Linked DNA regions of Cycloclasticus pugetii PS-1. The protein of the gene in region 1 interacts with the protein of each later gene in a pairwise test. Links are inferred from orthologs where the notes say so. Each region holds a gene or a part of one and is shown in the gene's direction. Other genes may lie near its edges. The genes, in order: CYCPU_RS0109055 and ftsZ.

What was found.
Region 2: the proteins of CYCPU_RS0109055 (region 1) and ftsZ interact in binary tests that used the Escherichia coli proteins (3 or more experiments, as listed by UniProt). The link is inferred for Cycloclasticus pugetii PS-1 from one-to-one orthologs.

The regions. Positions count from the first base shown.
Region 1 is NZ_ARVU01000001.1:1,852,498-1,862,885, forward strand. The notes cover bases 2,572-5,371. They hold CYCPU_RS0109055 (rod shape-determining protein), read left to right. Parts: upstream 2,572-3,349; coding sequence 3,350-4,393; downstream 4,394-5,371. Other genes in these bases: gatA (Asp-tRNA(Asn)/Glu-tRNA(Gln) amidotransferase subunit GatA), read right to left, coding at 2,572-2,850; gatC (Asp-tRNA(Asn)/Glu-tRNA(Gln) amidotransferase subunit GatC), read right to left, coding at 2,939-3,226; mreC (rod shape-determining protein MreC), read left to right, coding at 4,422-5,297; mreD (rod shape-determining protein MreD), read left to right, coding at 5,287-5,371. Also shown: Asp-tRNA(Asn)/Glu-tRNA(Gln) amidotransferase subunit GatB, read right to left, coding at 1-1,384; more of gatA, read right to left, coding at 1,387-2,571; more of mreD, read left to right, coding at 5,372-5,772; mrdA (penicillin-binding protein 2), read left to right, coding at 5,779-7,608; rod shape-determining protein RodA, read left to right, coding at 7,605-8,741; mltB (lytic murein transglycosylase B), read left to right, coding at 8,751-9,764; CYCPU_RS0109085 (septal ring lytic transglycosylase RlpA family protein), read left to right, coding at 9,794-10,388. UniProt on the Escherichia coli protein: Forms membrane-associated dynamic filaments that are essential for cell shape determination. Acts by regulating cell wall synthesis and cell elongation, and thus cell shape.
Region 2 is NZ_ARVU01000001.1:372,950-383,514, forward strand. The notes cover bases 1,732-4,708. They hold ftsZ (cell division protein FtsZ), read left to right. Parts: upstream 1,732-2,625; coding sequence 2,626-3,792; downstream 3,793-4,708. Other genes in these bases: ftsA (cell division protein FtsA), read left to right, coding at 1,732-2,576; lpxC (UDP-3-O-acyl-N-acetylglucosamine deacetylase), read left to right, coding at 3,953-4,708. Outside these bases: CYCPU_RS0101850 (D-alanine--D-alanine ligase), read left to right, coding at 1-553; CYCPU_RS0101855 (cell division protein FtsQ/DivIB), read left to right, coding at 550-1,341; more of ftsA, read left to right, coding at 1,347-1,731; more of lpxC, read left to right, coding at 4,709-4,867; CYCPU_RS0101875 (DciA family protein), read right to left, coding at 4,869-5,309; CYCPU_RS0101880 (M23 family metallopeptidase), read left to right, coding at 5,337-6,248; preprotein translocase subunit SecA, read left to right, coding at 6,388-9,042; bifunctional glutamate N-acetyltransferase/amino-acid acetyltransferase ArgJ, read left to right, coding at 9,136-10,356; CYCPU_RS0101895 (Nudix family hydrolase), read left to right, coding at 10,384-10,565. UniProt on the Escherichia coli protein: Essential cell division protein that forms a contractile ring structure (Z ring) at the future cell division site. The regulation of the ring assembly controls the timing and the location of cell division.

The DNA.
Region 1 (10,388 bases):
CCTTACCCTGGGTTTGCTTCATCAACTGACCAACAAAGAAGCCTATCATTTTTGTTTTACCGGCTCTATATTGCTCAACTTGCTGAGCGTTATCAGCCATTAGCTGATCAATCATTTTTTCTAAGGCACCTGTGTCAGAAATTTGTTTCAAACCTTCTCGCTCAATCACGTCGTCTGCAACATCCTGACTATTCCACATAAACTCAAGGACTTGCTTAGCGATTTTTCCAGAAATTGTCTTATCTGCAATGCGTCTAACCAAGCCTCCTAATCGTTCAGCACTCAAGGGACTTTGCTGGATATCTAAATTATTGTTATTCAAGTTTGCGCTCAATTCGCCCATCACCCAATTAGCAACAAGCTTCGCCTCTCCATCTGAAAAGTTAACAGCATCTTCGTAGTAATCTGCCATCGCCCGTTGTGTTGTTAATACGTCGGCATCATACTCACTTAAACCATACTGCTGTTGGAAACGTTGTTTTTTAGCCGCAGGTAATTCTGGCAAGTCATTACGCACTTCATCCAACAACTCTGCTGTGATTTCGACTGGTAATAAATCAGGACACGGGAAGTATCGATAGTCGTTCGCTTCTTCCTTAGAACGCATAGAGCGTGTCTCATCTTTATTAGCATCATACAAACGAGTCTCTTGAACCACTTGTCCGCCTGTTTCGATCACATCAATTTGGCGCTCAACCTCATGTGCAATGGCTTTTTCAATAAAACGAAATGAGTTTAAGTTTTTTATCTCTGCACGGGTTCCAAAGGCTTCTTGCCCTACTGGTCTGACTGATACATTAACATCGCAACGAAAAGAACCTTCCTGCATATTGCCATCGCAAATTCCTAAATACTGCACAAGAGTATGTAGTTTTTTAACATACGCTACTGCTTCTGCGGCAGAGCGCATATCCGGCTCAGAAACAATTTCAAGCAACGGTGTTCCTGCTCGATTTAAATCTATTCCCGTCATCCCATGATAGTCTTCGTGCAACGATTTACCCGCATCTTCTTCTAAATGAGCCCGCGTAACACCTATTGTTTTTGTTTTACCATCCACCTCTATATCTAACCGCCCTAAACCAACAATCGGCTTATCAAATTGACTTGTTTGATAACCCTTAGGCAAGTCAGGATAAAAATAGTTTTTCCGTGCGAACACTGAATATGGAGCGATATGCGCACCAATGGCCAAACCAAATTTCACCGCAAAACGAACGGCCTGCTCGTTCAACACCGGCAATGTACCCGGTAACCCAAGGTCCACCGCACAAGCCTGCGTATTAGGTTCTGCGCCATAAGCCGTTGAAGCACCCGAGAAAATTTTAGATTGAGTCGCTAACTGAACATGAATTTCAAGACCTATAACTGTTTCCCACTGCATCCTTATACCTCCTGCTCGTATCCAGCCGGCACCGCAAGATGCCAGTCAGTCAGTTGTTGATATTGGTGCGCTACATTTAACAAGCGAGACTCTTCAAAATAATTTCCTATCAACTGCATACCTACCGGCTTGTTCTCCACAAAACCACACGGCACTGACATTCCAGGCAAGCCTGCTAAATTAACACCAATGGTAAAAATATCTGAAAGATACATTGAAACAGGGTCTCCCTTCTTCTCATCTGATTTAAAGGCAACAGAAGGTGCTGTTGCACTAGCGATCACATCTACTTCTTTAAACGCTTCTACGAAATCTTGTTGAATCAAACGACGAACTTGTTGAGCTTTTTTATAATACGCATCGTAATACCCCGCAGACAAAACATAAGCGCCAATCATAACTCTTCGTTTTACCTCGTCACCAAACCCCTCTCCACGCGAACGCTTATAAAGATCCTCTAAGTCTTTTGGCGATTCGCAGCGATACCCAAATCGAACACCATCAAAACGAGACAAATTAGCAGAACATTCAGCGGGGGCAACCACATAATAAGCAGGCACTGATAGGTTAATATTCGGTAGGCTAATTTCTTTCACATGTGCCCCTGCAGACCGAATGGTATCAACCGCTTCTTCTACTTTTTCTCGAATATCACTATCAAGATCATCGGTAAAAAACTCTTTGGGCAAGCCAACGGTCAAGCCTTTGATCGAGTCACCCAAGCCGCTTAACAAATCATCAACGGGTCTATCAACACTGGTTGAATCCCTCTCATCAAAACCAGACATCGCTTGTAGCATGATCGCTGCATCTTCAGCACTTTTCGCCATCGCACCACCTTGGTCCAAACTAGAGGCGAACGCAATCATGCCGTAACGTGACACACGGCCATAGGTTGGTTTAATACCCGTCACCCCACAAAAAGCTGCTGGCTGACGGATCGATCCACCTGTATCTGTACCACTAGCCAACGGCGCCAAACGTGCCGCTACCGCCGCTGCTGATCCACCCGATGAGCCACCTGGGACCGTTTCCAAATCCCAAGGGTTTTTTACTCCACTATAAAAACTGGTCTCATTTGACGAGCCCATCGCAAACTCATCCATATTGGTTTTACCCAACATCACCGCACCAGCTTGTTCTAATTTACTAACCGCTGTTGCCGAATAAGGGGCAATAAAATTATCCAGCATCTTTGAGCCACAGCTTGTTCGTAAGCCTTGTGTACAAAAGATATCTTTATGTAACAAAGGAATCCCCGTTAACAAGCCGGCATCCCCTGATGCAATTAGTTGATCCGCCTGTTGAGCTGCAAGTAATGCGCCGTCTTCATTTAATGTAATGACGCTATTTAACGCCCCATCGTATCGATTGATACGCTCCAAAAAGTATTGACTAAGCTCAACACTGGATATTTGTTTGTTGTGGAGGTCGCTGGACAGTTCTTTTAATGATTTGTTATACATTGATTACCAATACTGTTTAAAAGGTATATATGCTTATCGCTATAAGCCTTTGTTTAAATAAAAATGACACCGCCTCGTTAAAGGGCGACTAATCGATCACTCGCGGCACTAAAAACAAACCGTCTTCAATAGATGGCGCATTGTCCTGCAAAATATCACGTTGATTGCTTTCTGATACCACATCCGCCCGTAAACGTTGAAACTGATCAAGTGGGTGGGCCATAGGTTCAATATCAGTTGTATCAACTTGATTCATTTGCTCAACTAACAGCATTATATTCGACAAGTCTGACGCATATGACTCAAGCTGCTCGTGCTGAATACCGAGCCTCGCCAAGTGTGCGATTTTCAGTACATCTTCTGACTGAATTGGCATAAAATAACCCCCTTGTTTTATTCATACTTTAAAACAGTGCAAATTAACACAATTCGCGCCTTGCCCAAAGAGGTAAAGGGTTGTTAAAGTACAAAATTCTCACCACCTACATTTATAAAATTCATGTTTAAAAAAATACGCGGCATGTTTTCCAACGATTTATCCATCGATTTGGGCACAGCGAACACACTAATCTATGCACTTGGCAAAGGCATTGTGCTAGATGAACCCTCTGTTGTTGCCATTCGAGAAGATAAAGTGCGTGGCGAAAAAAGCTTTGCCGCTGTCGGCAGCGAAGCAAAAGCAATGCTGGGTAGAACACCTGGTAATATCACCGCGATTCGCCCAATGAAGGACGGTGTTATTGCTGACTTTACTATCACTGAAAAAATGCTTCAGTACTTTATCCATAAAGTACATGAAGGTAAATTTCTACGTCCTAGTCCTCGTGTGCTTATTTGCGTACCGTGTGGCTCTACTCAAGTTGAACGAAGAGCCATTCGAGAATCGGCATCAGGTGCTGGTGCACGTGAAGTATATTTAATTGAGGAGCCAATGTCAGCGGCAGTTGGTGCAGGCTTACCGATAGATGAGGCGCGCGGCTCCATGGTATTAGATATTGGTGGCGGCACATCAGAAATCGCCGTTTTATCACTCAATGGTATCGTCTACTCGGAGTCAATTCGCGTTGGTGGTGACCGTTTTGACGAAGCGATTATCAATTACGTTCGACGTAATTACGGCACTATCGTCGGTGAATCGACCGCCGAAAGAATTAAACACACGATTGGCTCAGCTTACCCAGCGAATGAAGTTAAGGAAATGACCGTTACGGGTCGAAACCTAGCAGAGGGCATTCCCCGAAGCTTTACGCTTAACAGTAATGAAATTTTAGAGTCATTACAAGAACCTGTTACCGCCATTGTTAGTGCTGTGAAACAAGCTCTCGAGCAAACTCCCCCAGAGCTAAGCGCTGACGTTGCTGAAAATGGCATTGTGCTAACCGGTGGCGGTGCATTACTGTATGGTTTAGATGAGCTTATCCATGAAGAAACAGGCGTACCTGTTCGCACAGCTGACGACCCTCTAACTTGCGTTGCGCGAGGTGGGGGCAAAGTACTAGAGTTGATCAATGAAAAAGGGCCTAATACGTTTGCATTAGAGTAAGAATAAGAGGTTATTCGCCATAAAACCAATTTTCTCAAAAGGTCCTGCTACCAGCACACGCTATATTGCCGCCGCCGTTATTTCTATTTTGCTTTTGCTACTTGCACAGCAAACGAACCAACTTACGCGCCTTAAAGACAGCCTTTCTTTTATCGTTCACCCTGTTCTCATCGTTGTGGACCTGCCTAGCCAGCTCTATGCCTGGCTGACTGAAAGCACAACAGAGTTATCTGAATTAGCTGACGAAAATCAACGCCTAAAAGATGAGTTATTATTTCTTAAAGTCAAACTGCAAAAATTTGAGGCGCTTGAAACAGAAAATACCCGGTTGCATAGCTTATTGGAGTCTTCATTCAAAATTGGAGAACAATTTATTTCAGCGTCTCTTATTAAAGTAAACCAACACCCAAACACAACCAATATTGTGATTGATAAAGGCAGTCGTTTCGACCTTTATAAAGGACAAGCCGCCCTCAACGAAGACGGTGTACTCGGTCAGATTACCAACGTTCACCCGCTCACTTCGTCTATCATCCTGATTACTGACCCCAATCATGCTATACCTGTTGAAATAAACCGAACAGGCTTAAGAACCATTGCCTCTGGTAGCGGACTAAAAAATACATTAACGCTACCATACCTACCCCATAATGCTGACATCAAGATAGGCGATTTATTAACGACATCTGGACTGGGCGGTGTTTTCCCATCTGGTTACCCTGTTGCCACCGTCACCAAACTGGCCCCGCTGCCAGGAGAAGCTTTCATGCATGCCGAGGCTAAAACTGTCGCCAAAATAGACAGCACTCGTGACATTTTATTGGTATGGAGCCAACAACAGCCCATTCCTATTTTATCAGGCGCCCCTGAAGAACCAGAAGTACCCACAGACAATGCACGCTAAATCCTCTGGCGGTACCATCATTGGCTTAACTTTATTTTTTTCCATGGCCCTTAGCATTGCACCTTGGCCTGACCATTTGGCTATATTAATGCCCAGCTGGACGTTGCTAACATTAATCTACTGGAGCATCGCTTTACCGCATAAAGTTAGTATCTTGACTGGTTTTTCAACCGGCCTACTGTTCGATGTTTTAACAGGCAGTTTGCTCGGACAAAATGCGCTAATATTCAGTACCGCTTCTTTTTTTAGCCACTCTCTTTATTCACGCCTAAGAAATTATCCTGTGTGGCAACAATCTACGCTTATTTTAATGTTCTTAGGGTGCATAAAACTACTCTCTTTATGGCTTAACCACTTTATTGTTCACATTGAGTATACTTACCAACATGGGCTTCAAGTTCTTTTTAGCGCGCTGGTATGGCCTGCTATATTTGCTGTCTTACGCCTCATCAGAAGACACTTTAAAGTACAGTAACCTCACATGAACACTCGCTTCGACCTCAAGAGCTCACTCCAGGAAAATCGCCTTTTCCTATTGCGAGCCACCACATTGATCGTTTTTGTTCTTATTTTATTTTTTGCGCTGATTGCCCGTCTTACCTATTTACAAATTGCAACACATGAGAAGTATGTAGACCTCGCTCAAAATAACCGCGTAAAACTATCAGTTATTAGTCCTGTTCGTGGTTTAATTTTCGATACAAAAGGTCGCGTTCTTGCTGAAAACAACCCTACTTATAGTCTTGAATTAGTACCGGAACAAACGCCAGACCTTGCGAACACCCTCGAACGCTTGAGCGCCTTATTACCCATTTCTAAAGATGAACTGGCGTTATTTGAAAAACGTAGAAAACAGCAAAAACGCTTCGCTAGCGTCTCCATTAGAAATCGATTAAACGATCAGGAAGTGGCTATTTTTTCTGCCAACCGTCACTTATTTCCCGGTGTTGACATACAGGCACGTCCATTAAGACACTACCCTTTCCCTGAGCTAACCGCACATGTAGTGGGTTATGTCGGCGCCATTAATGAACAAGAGCTGAAAACTATTGAGCCAGCCAACTACCGAGGGACTCGATTTATTGGAAAAACCGGCATTGAAAGAACTTACGAAACTGAATTACATGGTTATGTTGGATACCAGCAAACCGAAAACACAGCACAAGGCAGATCATTAAAAGTCCTCAGCTACACACCACCATTATCAGGTAGCGATCTAACTTTGAATCTAGATATTGAGCTACAAAAAATCGCTCACGACGCACTCGGTGATTACACCGGAAGTGTTGCCGCAATAGATACTCGTACTGGCGCAGTTCGCGCCTTGGTGAGCAAACCAGGCTTCAATGCTAACTTGTTTGCTAAAGGTATCGATCAAGCCTCATACAGCCAATTACAAAACTCTTCAAAACGCCCTTTATTTAACCGCTTTCTTCGAGGGCAATATCCCCCAGGGTCTACCTTAAAGCCATTTTTAGCGCTCGCCGGCCTCGATTACAAAACCGTTCACCCACATCAAAGAATCTTCTGCCCAGGCTTCTATCAACTACCCAAACAAACACATAAATACCGTGATTGGAAAAAAACTGGGCATGGTATGACCACGCTTCATGACTCAATCGTTCAGTCGTGCGATGTTTATTACTATATATTGGCCCATGAGTTAAAAATTGATCGGATGCATGACTTTCTGCAAAAATTTGGTTTTGGGCAAAAAACAGGCATTGACATTCTGGGCGAAAGATCGGGCTTATTGCCCTCAAGAGAGTGGAAGAAACGCACACGAAATCAGGTCTGGTATCCTGGCGAGACATTGATTGCTGGCATAGGGCAAGGTTTCAATTTAACCACACCCCTTCAGTTAGCCCATGCAACGGCTCTTATTGCTAACAAAGGCTCCACACATATTCCATCACTCGTTGCTAAAATTAATGATAAGCCTCAGCAAACATCAACCACCCTGCCAATTACATTAAATAACCCTCAGCATTGGAATACCATTATTGATGCCATGTATGATGTCGTTAACGGTGCGCGTGGCACTGCTCGAAAAATTAGGGAAGGTGCGCCCTACAAAATAGCTGGCAAAACGGGAACTGCTCAAGTGTTTACCATCAAACAAGATGAAAAATATGATGAGGAAAATGTGCAAGAACACCTCAAAGACCATGCCCTTTTTATCGCTTTTGCACCCGCACGTGAGCCTCAATTAGCCGTTGCTATCGTGGTAGAGAACGGTGGTCATGGTGGCTCGGTTGCTGCGCCTATTGCCCGTTCTATTTTCGATCAATATATACAAGTTACCCCATGAATTGGTCTTTCCAAAAAGCCTCACAAATGAGCCTCTATCATCATCGCAAAGAGAGCCTCTTTCAGCGATTGCATATTGACCTCACCTTGCTCATTCTACTGGCCCTCTTATCGTCTATTGGCATTCTTATTTTGATGAGCGCCGAACACCAAAATATTGGATTATTAAACAGGCAAGCCACTCGATTAGCTGTTGCCTTTTTTGCCATGTTTATCATTGCTCAAGTGCCACCTCATGCGTTAAAAATGTTTGCTCCTTGGTTATTTTTTCTCGGCACGCTCTTATTACTGGGCGTGTTATTTGTTGGTGATATGGGGAAAGGCGCTCAACGTTGGCTAGACCTAGGCTTCTTTCGCTTTCAACCCTCTGAATTACTGAAACTGGCAACCCCCATGATGGTGGCTTGGTACCTAGCAGAACGGCGACTACCTCCCAGTCACAAACATGTCGGTCTCGCCACTGTTTTTATAGCTATCCCTACCGTCTTAATTGCCAAACAACCTGACCTCGGTACCGCTATCTTAATAGCCAGCTCGGGATTAACCGTGCTGTTTCTTGCCGGCATTTCATGGAAGATCATCATCGGCGTCATAGCAACTGGCGCAGGACTCGCCCCTGTTCTATGGAGTTTTATGAAAGACTATCAAAAACAACGGGTTCTTACCTTTTTGAGCCCAGAAGAAGACCCATTAGGGGCTGGTTACCACATTATTCAATCAAAAATCGCCATTGGCTCAGGTGGTATCAATGGCAAAGGCTGGATGCATGGCTCGCAAGCACGCCTAGAGTTTTTACCCGAAAGTTCTACCGATTTTATTTTTGCCGTCTTCTCTGAAGAATTTGGCTTGATGGGTTGTGTCGGCTTATTAACCATTTATTTGATTATTTTCATCCGCTCCATTTACATTGCAATTCAGGCACAAGACACCTTTTCACGACTGCTTGCAGGTAGCTTATCGCTAACATTTTTTATCTATTTATTTGTAAACGTCGGGATGGTCACGGGTATTTTGCCAGTCGTTGGTGTACCCTTACCTCTAGTGAGTTATGGCGGTACATCAATGGTGACATTATTACTTGGATTTGGCATATTAATGTCGATACATACTCATCGAAAATTACTTTCTTCTTAAGGACAAACGATGCGCAACATAAAACTTTTTTCTTTTCGATTAGCATTAACCCTTCTATTAACGCTAGTCTCTATTAGTGCTTGCGCCTCAACATCGTCGTCGCCTAGCAACCCTAGCCTTTATCACGACTTTATTGAAAAAATGGTCGAAGAGCACCAATTTAATCGTGACGAATTAACAACCTTATTAAATAAATCGGTTGTTAAAGAAAGCATCTTAAAAGCCATGTCATCACCGGCGGAGAAACGCCTAGAGTGGCACAGTTACCGTAATATTTTTCTTAAACCTAATCGCATTAATGGCGGTATAAAATTCTGGAAAGAAAACAAAGACCTATTGGATGCCGCCACCGAAAAATATGGCGTACCAGCAGAAATCATTGTCGCCATTATTGGTGTTGAAACACGTTATGGTGGCAACACAGGGTCTTATAAAGTCCTCGATGCCCTAACAACCCTTGGTTTTCATTTTCCAAAACGCGCTAAGTTCTTTCAACGTGAGTTAGAGCATTTCTTATTACTGTGTCGTGAAGAAGGCTTTGACCCTTATGAACCCAAAGGGTCTTATGCTGGAGCCATGGGGAAGTCTCAATTTATTTCAAGCAGCTACCGTGCTTACGCTGTTGATGGTGATGGCGATAACAAGCGGGACTTGTGGAATAGCCAGGCTGATATCATTAACAGCGTGGCCAATTACTTTTCAAGACATGGTTGGAAAAACACAGACCTAGTCACACAACAAACTAACGTTACAGGTGATGCTTATAAAACCTTACTCAATCGTTCACTCAAACCAAAGAACACCTTAAAACAACTGGCTAAACATCAGGTGCAAACACCACCTAATCTTGCAGATGACACTATCGTCAGATTATTGGAACTTAAACAAAAAGACCAATCGGAATTTTGGCTAACATTTCATAATTTTTATGTCATCACCCGCTACAACCATAGTCACTTATACGCAATGGCCGTTTATCAACTTGGTCAAGAAATTAAAAAGGGCTTTATAAATAACGCATGATCCGCCTCCACTTTTTTTTATTATGCTGCTTGTCTGCTTACTTTTTAATAGGCTGCACAAGCCAACAACCTTTCGTTACCGATAGCGCCCCATCCGTTCACCCTGCCGGTATTGAACTAACCCCAGATGCGATCCCTAAAATAGAAGCTAAGAGCCGTGGAGGCAACCCCAGCTCCTATGAAGTTTTTGGCAAAAAGTATTTCGTACAAGCGTCCAGTAAAAACTTTGTTCAACGCGGCCTCGCCTCTTGGTACGGCACTAAATTTCATGGCAATAAAACTTCGAACGGTGAAACCTACGATATGTATGCAATGACTGCCGCGCATAAAACCCTGCCTCTCCCAACCTATGTCGAAGTCACTAATCTTTCTAATGGCAAAAAAATCATTGTTCGCGTTAATGACCGTGGCCCTTTTCATGATGAACGAATTATAGATTTATCGTATGCCGCTGCCGCTAAACTCGGCACCCTTAAAAACGGCACATCAATGGTAGAAATCAAAGCCCTCGACCCTCACACCTATCTTTCAACCTCTTTAGATGAGCCACCTGCCGCACCAAAAAGCGACCTCACCTTAAGGTATACTGTTCAGCCACCCCAACCCTCTACTGAACAAAAGGGTT
Region 2 (10,565 bases), 1.5 Mb from region 1 along the record:
CGATATAGATGCATGCGTAGTTGCGCTAGGTTTTCCAGTCATGGTTAAACCAGCGCTAGAAGGCTCTAGTTTGGGGATGGCAAAAGCAAATACCATAGAGCAGCTTCGTGAAGCGTATAAAAAAGCAATGAAATTTACCTGTGATGTTATGGCAGAGCAGTGGGTTGAAGGAGCAGAGTACACCGTGGCTGTACTAGCAGATAAAGCGTTGCCAGTGATTAGATTGGAAACCCCTAATGAGTTTTATGATTACGAAGCGAAATATCAGGCAGAAACAACTCAATACCATTGCCCCTGTGGGCTAACTGCTGAACAAGAACAAGCCTTACAACACTTATCGATTAAAGCCTTTAAGTTGTTGGCTGCTGAAGGTTGGGGGCGCGTTGATTTAATGTTAGATGCACAAGGTAAGCCGCAGTTATTAGAAATAAATACGGTACCTGGAATGACCGACCACAGCTTAGTCCCAATGGCCGCAAAACAGGCAGGTATTGATTTTAATACATTAGTTTGGCAGATATTGGAAACCAGCTTTGCGAAGGAGGGGGCATGAAGAGTGTGATGATTGATTTGCTTCAGCAAAATGAAGTGTTGGTTAAAAAGAGCGTTCTTTCTCTAATAGTAGCGATTGTTGTATGGCAGTTCGTTAGCTGGTTAATGCAACCAAGCACGATGCCCATTAAACAGGTGCGTATCGGTGGTGAATTAAATTATGTGACAGCTGAGGATATTTCAACATCGTTATCAGCATTAGTTGATACCGGGTATTTCGCGATGAATAGCAGTGAAATTGTTAAACACGCGACGGCCTTACCCTGGGTGAATAAAGCAACAATTAGGCGTGTGTGGCCAGATACTATTGTGTTGACCTTGGTGGAACAAAAGCCTGCTGCGATTTGGAATAAAACGGCCTTGCTGAATACACAGGGCGAGGTATTTAAACCGGTATTTGATAAAAGCTTAGAAACATTGCCAAGTTTATCAGGCGTGGAGACGAGTAGTCAGGCGATACTTGAAGAATATAGAAAAGTTAATAACGCAATAAAAAGCACGGGTATTCAAGTCAGCAAATTGAGTTTAGCAGAGCACGGTAGTTGGTCGGCAGTAATGAGCAATGGCATAAAAGTAAGTGTGGGTCATCAGTCGCCTGAACAGGCAATTGGTAAATCATTAAGGTTATTGGCATCGCTGGAAGGCAGTTTGATAGATCAGCTTGCGAAGGTGGATTTGCGTTACCCAAATGGGGTGTCCGTACAGTGGAAAGACGGTTATAAATTTGCTGACCGGGTTGAGCAAATAGCCGCATTAAAATTGAAAAAGGATCAGCCAGTTAAAGGCTAAGAACAATGAAGAAAAACAGTGATAAGAATTTAATTGTTGGTTTAGATATAGGTACATCTAAAGTGGCGGCCATTGTGGGGGAAATAACCCCAGATGGAACGATTGATGTCATCGGTATCGGAACCAATAGTTCGCGAGGTTTGAAAAAAGGCGTGGTGGTTAACCTCGAGTCTACAGTGCATTCAATTCAACGCGCTGTAGAAGAGGCTGAGTTGATGGCGGGGTGTCAAATTCACTCAGTATTTGTGGGGATAGCAGGCAGTCACATCAGTAGCTTGAACTCCAGTGGCGTGGTGGGTATTAAAGAAAGCGAAGTGATTCCATCAGACATAGAGAGAGTGATTGATGCGGCAAGGGCAGTGGTTATTCCTGCGGATCAAAAGATTCTTCACATCATGCCACAAGAATTCATTATCGATGGACAAGAGGGCATTAAAGAGCCTGTTGGAATGGCGGGCATCAGGCTGGAAGCAAAAGTACATATTGTGACCGGCGCAGTGAGTGCAGCGCAGAATATTATTAAATGTGTAAGGCGTTGTGGTTTAGAAGTAGGCGATATCATTTTAGAGCAGCTGGCATCGAGCAGTTCGGTGCTCACGGATGATGAAAAAGAACTGGGCGTTTGTTTGGTTGATATTGGTGGTGGCACGACGGATATTGCAGTTTTTTGTGATGGCTTTATTCGCCACACCGCGGTTATTCCAATTGCCGGAGACCAAGTTACTAATGATATCGCTGTTGCATTACGGACGCCTACCCAGCATGCCGATGAAATTAAGTTGAAATATGCATGTGCGCTGACTCAATTAGTTCAAGAGGACGAAATGATTGATGTGCCAAGCATAGGCGATCGGCCGGCACGAAAAATTTCACGTGGAAATTTGGCTGAAATTATTGAGCCTCGCTATGAGGAATTAATGATGCTTGTACAGGCTGAGCTGAGGCGCTCGGGCTACGAGGACATTGTTGCCGCAGGGATTGTGCTAACGGGCGGCAGTGCAAAGGTAGAGGGATTGGTTGAATTGGCAGAAGAGGTATTCCACATGCCCGTTCGCCTGGGTTATCCGCAGTATGTGTCTGGTTTAAGCGAGGTGGTTCGTAATCCGATATATGCAACCAGTGTTGGGTTGTTGTTGTTTGGGCAGCAAAATAGTGTGGCAAGTGGTGGAGAGGTGAAAAATGGTTTTGAAGCTATGTGGGAAAAGATGAAGAGCTGGTTTCAAGGTAATTTTTAACGATAAATAGAGACTTTAGTATTTAGATTAACAAGATAGGGGAATTGATATGTTTGAATTAATGGATGCACATACACAAAATGCAGTAATTAAAGTCATTGGTGTTGGCGGTGGCGGTGGCAATGCCGTGAATCACATGGTTAATAGTGCAATAGATGGTGTGGAATTTATTTGCGCCAACACAGATGCGCAAGCTCTAAAAGACACACCAGCTAAAACGGTATTGCAGTTAGGTAATAATAGTACAAAAGGCTTGGGTGCAGGCGCGAACCCTGAAGTGGGCCGTCAAGCAGCGATTGAAGATAGAGAGCGAATTCAAGAAGTAATCGTCGGTTCTGATATGGTCTTTATCACAGCAGGAATGGGTGGTGGAACAGGGACAGGTGCTGCGCCAATAGTGGCCGAAATAGCAAAAGAAATGGGTATCTTAACAGTAGCTGTAGTGACTAAGCCTTTCCCATTTGAAGGCAAAAAAAGAATGTTATTGGCAGAACAAGGGATAGAGGAATTAGCACTTCACGTTGATTCATTAATTACTATTCCGAATGAAAAGTTATTGCACGTACTGGGCAAAGAAATGAGTCTGCTAAATGCCTTTAAAGCGGCGAATGATGTTTTGCTAGGCGCTGTACAAGGGATTGCAGAATTAATAACCTGCCCTGGCTTGATTAATGTCGACTTTGCTGACGTTAGAACTGTTATGTCAGAAATGGGTGATGCGATGATGGGAACAGGTAATGCAAAAGGAGAATCTAGAGCACGCGAAGCTGCAGAAGCGGCCATTCACAGCCCCTTGTTAGAAGATATCAATGTACAAGGCGCTCGCGGTATTTTAGTGAATATCACGGCTGGATTAGATATGTCTATAGGTGAATTTGAAGAGGTCGGTCAAGCGATTAGAGATTTTGCATCGGATGATGCGAATGTCGTTGTCGGTACGGTTATTGATCCTGATTTGTCAGACGAAATGCGAGTAACTGTTGTTGCAACTGGTTTAGGTGGCAAGGCAAAAGTGGCTGAAGAACCAACGCCGATTGTTCAAGTGAAAAGAGAAGCCATTAAAACGGCTGACCTGAAGGAAGAGGATTTTGATATTCCAACAATCATGCGTGATGGAAAAGCGGAAATGGCGGATCAAAAAACCAGTGGTATAGATAATACCTTAGACCCTGCTTATTTGGATATACCTGCGTTTTTAAGAAGGCAAGCCGATTAGTTGAGACCGTGAACCGCCCTTGGATATTGAAATGTGTTGAGGGCGGTAAAATAACTGAGTACGTGGCAATGCATGGCTTATTGTTAAATTGCAAAATGTGTTAATATCCCGCAATAATGACAATAAAAATAAATTGAATTTATCTGCTTGGGAGTTTTAAATGATTAAACAACGAACGCTGAAAAACGTGATTCGTGCTACGGGTGTTGGTTTACACAGTGGCGAAAAGGTTTATTTAACGTTGCGCCCTGCAGGCGTCAATGCCGGTATTGTTTTTCGCAGAATAGATTTTGACGAAGCAGTCGTTATTCCAGCAAAAGCAGAAAATGTAGGTGACACACAATTATCAACCACCTTGATACAAGGTGACGTACGAGTCTCTACTGTTGAACACTTGTTGTCGGCCATCGCTGGATTGGGTATTGATAATATTTACATTGATTTAAGTGCTGCTGAGGTGCCGATCATGGATGGCAGTGCAGGCCCGTTTGTCTTTTTACTACAATCGGCTGGTATAGAAGAACAAAACGCAGCGAAACGCTATATTCGTATCAAAAAAGAAGTCCGAGTAGAGGATGGCGATAAGTGGGCGAGCTTTGTCCCTTTTGAAGGCTTTAAGGTCGGGTTTAGTATTGAGTTTGATCACCCAGTATTTAAATCGCGTACACAAGAGGCGATTATTGATTTTTCTTCAACTTCATTCGTTAAAGAGATAAGCCGTGCACGTACCTTTGGTTTTATGAAGGATATTGAAATGTTACGTCAACGCAACTTAGCGTTGGGTGGAAGCATGGATAATGCCATTGTCGTCGATGATTTTAGAGTCTTAAACGAAGATGGCCTGCGTTATGAAGATGAATTTGTGAAACACAAAATTTTGGACGCTATTGGTGACCTATACTTACTAGGGCATAGCTTGATTGGTGAGTTTCATGGCCATAAATCGGGGCACGAGCTTAATAATAAGTTATTAAGAGAGTTGTTGGTTCAAGAGGATGCTTGGGAAGAAGTAACGTTTGAAGAAGATGACCAATTCCCTATTTCATATATAGAGCCATTACCTGCGGGTGTTTAAACTAAGATAGCTTGTTTTTTTGTAGTGTCTTGATGAGTTTATTCATGGAATGGGTTAACGAGTCTGCCTGTTCTGAATCGTTGGCTTCTGTAAGACACTTCAATGTATGACTGGATGGCGATTTAGGCAAAAGCGGTGTTTTTGCTGTGTGCTTAGATAGCACTTTAACCTTTAAAGTACGAACCCGTTCACCAAAGTAATTTGATAAGGCGTTTAGAATAGGTTGGCGTAGATACAGTAGTTTTGAAGCCCAGACAGAAGAGTCGGTGAATAAGATTACCGTGTTTTTACTGGCGGTGACATGCAAACAATGAGCTGCCAAATCTTCAGTTATTGATCGTTGAACAAGACGCAGAAGTGTTTTTTGTTGATGTAAGCTTTGCTGAATATGCTGTAAACCATTCAAGGATGACTTGTTGTTTTTGAAAGGTTGTTTAAACATATGTTGTTAAGATAAAAAATAAATAATATGCAAATTATACTGTTAACAAAAGGTAAAAAGAAAACCATCAACTTTTCTGCGATCCAGCAAAAAGTTATCTATGGGTTACTTGGTAGCTTTATTCTATTACTAGCAGTTTATTGGTATATGCCATCGGTGACCGAAGTTAGGTTAACCGAACAATCAGGGAAGGTATCTCAAGAGTTATTAACCCAGCGAATAGAGCTGGAAAGAGTGCGCGAGAAAACTCAAAATACGCTGGATAACCTTGCCTTACGAGTTGGGCAAATGCAAGCACAATTGACGAGGCTGAATGCGGTTGGTGAACACCTTGTTAAGAAGGCTAATTTAACGGCGTCAGAATTTAATTTTGACGAATTACCAGCTATCGGCAGTGCAGATTTGCCGGACTCAGCAGAAAGTTTTACAGAAAACCAATTGCTGCATGATATTCAAGTACTCGATAAACAGTTATCTTTACGCGAAAAACAATTAACGTTATTGGGTGTTTTTTCGGCAAATAAAGAGTTGTCTAAAGAGGTTCGCCCAGCAGGGTTACCAGTCGCAAAAGGATGGTTGTCATCGTATTACGGTTACCGAGCAGATCCATTTACTGGCAAGAAAAAATTCCACCATGGTGTCGATATTGCAGGCAAGACAGGGACCAGTGTTTTAGCCGCTGCATCTGGCTTGGTGACCTACGCGGGGAAAAAAGGCGGTTATGGTTATTTAATTGAAATTGACCATGGCTCAGGGTACGTCACCCGCTATGGGCATAATAAGGAAATAGTGGTCAAATTAGGCGATGTCGTTAAACAAAATGATGTTATCGCTAAAATGGGGTCAACGGGTCATTCTACCGGGCCACATGTTCACTTTGAAGTAATGCGCAACGGTAAGAAGGTGAATCCTCGTAAATACCTGTATTCTTCAAGCTAAGGCAGTACTTACTCCTACGTCCTTTTACATTCTGATTTAAAGCGTTATGAATAGGGCTTGAATGGGCCTAAAAAGCAGGTTTCAGTGAACCATATGCGGTATCATTTGGTTTTTCGTTTCACACTAAAGTTTATTTGTAATGATTTCAAATATCGTAAAGAAAGTTTTTGGTAGTCGTAATGATCGGTTGGTAAAAGCAAAACAAAAAACCGTTAAAAAAATTAATGAGATTGAAGCATCAATCAGTGCCTTAAGTGACACTGAGTTGAAAGCGAAAACGGATGAATTTCGTGCTCGACTTGAACAAGGTGAAACACTCGACGCATTAATCGTTGAAGCGTTTGCAGTGGTTAGAGAAGCTGGTGTTCGCGCCTTAGGCATGCGTCATTTTGATGTGCAGCTAATTGGCGGGATGGTGCTTCATGATGGACGCATCGCCGAAATGAAAACCGGTGAAGGTAAAACACTGGTTGCCACGTTATCAGCCTATTTGAATGCATTGCCCGGTAAGGGCGTTCATATGGTGACAGTGAATGATTACTTGGCTGAACGTGATTCACAATGGATGGGGCAGTTGTTCGCCTTCTTAGGCATGACAACGGGTGTGATCGTCAATTCGATGAGCCCTGAACAGCGACGCGAAGCCTATGCAGCAGATATTACATACGGCACTAATAATGAGTTTGGCTTTGATTACCTTCGAGACAATATGGCATTTGGTGTCGAAGACAAGGTTCAACGTGAGCTGCATTACGCGATCGTTGATGAGGTTGATTCAATCTTAATTGATGAAGCAAGAACACCACTGATTATTTCAGGCCCAACAGATGATAAAAGTGATTTATATATCAAGCTTAACGAGTTGGTAAAAGACCTTACAGAAGAGGTTGAGTCGCAAGAGGGTGGTGAGTACACCGTTGATGAGAAGTCGAAACAAGTCTTTTTGACAGAGTTAGGCCATGAAAAAATTGAAGAACTACTGACCAGTAGCGGCCTATTAAGTGAAAATGAAAGCCTATACGATGCCACTAATATTGGGTTGATGCATCATGTATATGCTGCATTACGAGCCAGTGCGCTGTATCACAAAGATGTCGATTACATTATTCAAAATGGTCAAGTGGTTATTGTTGATGAGTTTACTGGAAGAACAATGCCGGGCCGGCGCTGGGGCGAGGGGCTTCATCAAGCAGTAGAGGCAAAAGAAGGCGTTAAAATTCAAAGTGAAAACCAAACGATGGCGTCTATTACATTCCAAAATTATTTTAGGATGTATGACAAATTATCGGGAATGACCGGTACTGCAGACACCGAAGCATTTGAGTTTCAACAAATTTATGGTTTGGAAGTTATTGTTATTCCAACACACCGTGGGATGGCGCGTGAAGACGCCGGGGATCTTATTTATTTAACAGCGAAAGAAAAATACGAAGCGGTTATTGAGGATATCGAAGATTGCTACCAACGAAAGCAGCCAGTATTAGTGGGTACAACCTCTATTGAAGTTTCTGAATATATATCGTCCAGCCTAACCAAGAAGAAGGTGCCTCATGAGGTGCTTAATGCTAAACAGCATGAACGTGAAGCACAAATTATTGCCAATGCCGGTGCTTTAGGGGCGGTCACTATTGCGACTAATATGGCCGGACGAGGGACCGATATTGTTTTGGGTGGCAAGAGCGAAGACGAGTCATCTGAAGTATGGCAAAAAAAGCATCAGGCAGTACTAGATGCCGGTGGTCTCCGTGTAATTGGTACAGAAAGGCATGAGTCGCGCCGGATAGATAATCAGCTAAGGGGCCGGTCAGGGCGTCAAGGTGACCCTGGTGCAAGTCGTTTTTACTTATCGTTAGAAGACAGCTTAATGCGAATTTTTGCCTCAGAACGTGTATCTGGTTTGATGCAAAAACTGGGTTTAGAAAAAGGTGAGTCGATTGAGCACCCTTGGGTGAGTAAAGCGATTGAAAATGCTCAACGTAAAGTAGAAGGGCATAACTTCGATATTCGTAAGCAACTTCTTCAATACGATGATGTGGCGAATGATCAACGTCGAGTGATTTATGATCAACGTAATGAAATTATGGAGGCATCAGATATTGCCGATACTATTGTTTCTATACGTGAAGATGTCGTTAACCAATTAATTGATGTGTATATTCCAGCACAATCAATCGAAGAGCAATGGGATATTGCAGGCTTACAGGCTGCTCTTGAGGATGAGTTCTCCTGCAAGCTTAATATTCAAGAGCTATTAGATACAGATGATAGCTTGCATGAAGACAGTCTGCGCGAGCTAATCCTAAAAACAATCAGCGATGACTATGCAAAAAAAGAAATATTAGCAGGTGCAGAGGTGCTTCGGCACTTTGAAAAATCGGTGATGCTGCAAACATTAGATTCGTTGTGGAGGGATCACTTAGGTGCGATGGAACATTTAAGACAGGGTATTCATCTACGTGGTTATGCACAAAAAGATCCGAAACAGGAATATAGACGCGAGGCCTTTGAGCTCTTCACATCGCTATTAGATACATTAAAAAGAGATGTTGTTCAGTTGGTAACAAAGGTCCAAGTTCGTGCAGAAGAAGATGTTCAAGCCGTTGATGAGCAACGTCGTATTCATCAAACCATGGAATACAAGCATGATGATGCAAATGCCTTAGGTGAAGAAAAGAACGATGAGCAAGCCGACAAGGCACAGCCTTTTAAACGTTCGGATAAAAAAATTGGCCGGAATGACCCTTGCCCATGCGGTTCTGGCAAGAAATTTAAACAGTGCCACGGCAAGCTGTGAGGCTACGTTAAGCGCTCGTTTGAGTAAGGTGGCTTTTTATAGTCTAAGGGCTACTTAACTTTATATCTATAACTGTTTATTAGGAGCTTAATCATGCCTGTAGGCGGAACTGTCCCTTTAGAATTAAAAGCAATATCAGGTGTTCGCATTGGCACCGCATCAGCGGGTATTTCACAAACTGTACGTGACGACCTAACGCTATTTGAACTGACTGCGCAAACACAGGTTGCGGCTGTTTTTACAAAAAATAAATTTTGTGCAGCGCCCGTTACAGTGGCTAAAAAACATTTAGCCGAAGACTCTCCACGTTATCTACTGATTAATTCAGGCAATGCAAATGCTGGTTTGGGCGGCGCAGGTTTGTTGACAGCGCAAACATGCTGTGCAGAACTTGCAAGCAAGGTGAATGCTAAAGAAACACAGGTATTACCGTTTTCAACAGGAGTGATTGGTGAACCGTTACCAGTAGACAAGCTTGTAGGTGGTTTGCAAACGGCAGTAGATACCTTAAGCGAACAGCATTGGCAAAAAGCGGCTGTAGCCATTATGACAACCGATACCTGTGAAAAAGGCTGCTCTCGTACATTGCAGTTGGATGGCACAGAGGTCACCATAACGGGCATTGCAAAAGGCTCAGGCATGATAAGGCCAGATATGGCGACGATGCTATCTTATGTTGCGACTGACATGCCGATTGGCAGAAAAATCCTCGAGGTTATGCTGAAGGAGGCTGTGGATGTCTCTTTTAACAGTATTTCGGTAGATGGTGATACGTCAACAAACGATGCTGTCGTATTAATGGCAACCGCAGCGGCTGATATAGAGCCGATTGAGACGCAAAGTGATAAACGGTACCCAGTGTTTTTAGCAGCATTAAAACAGCTGTGTAGTTATTTGGCCGAAGCAATTGTAAGAGATGGAGAGGGCGCTACAAAACTAATAAACGTTCAGGTTGAACAAGCTTATACAGCAAGTGATGCAAAGGAAGTGGCTTATACGGTTGCGCATTCACCATTAGTGAAAACCGCCTTTTTTGCCTCAGACCCTAATTGGGGGAGGATTCTAGCCGCCGTAGGTAGAGCGAACATAGCAACAATAAATGTTGATGCGGTTTCAATTTACTTAAATGATATTTGTATTGTTAAGGCCGGTAAGCGTTCAGCTGACTATACTGAAGAGCAGGGCCAAAAGGTTATGAATCAAGAAGAAATTTGTGTTCGTATTTGTCTGGCTCAAGGAGACTGTTCATCCCGTGTATTAACTTGCGATTTATCTTACGATTACGTCAAAATAAATGCTGAGTACCGCTCATAAAGTATTAGACATAGTATTGATATACAGATGTTAAAGGTAGCGGTCGGGGTTATAAAAAATCAATACAATGAGGTGCTGATTAGTAAGCGCTCTAAGAAGGCGCATCAAGGTGGCTTGTGGGAATTTCCGGGTGGTAAAGTCGAAGAAGGCGAAAAGACTGAAGACGCGTTAAAAAGGGAGCTACTAGAAGAGTTAAATATAGAGGTGTT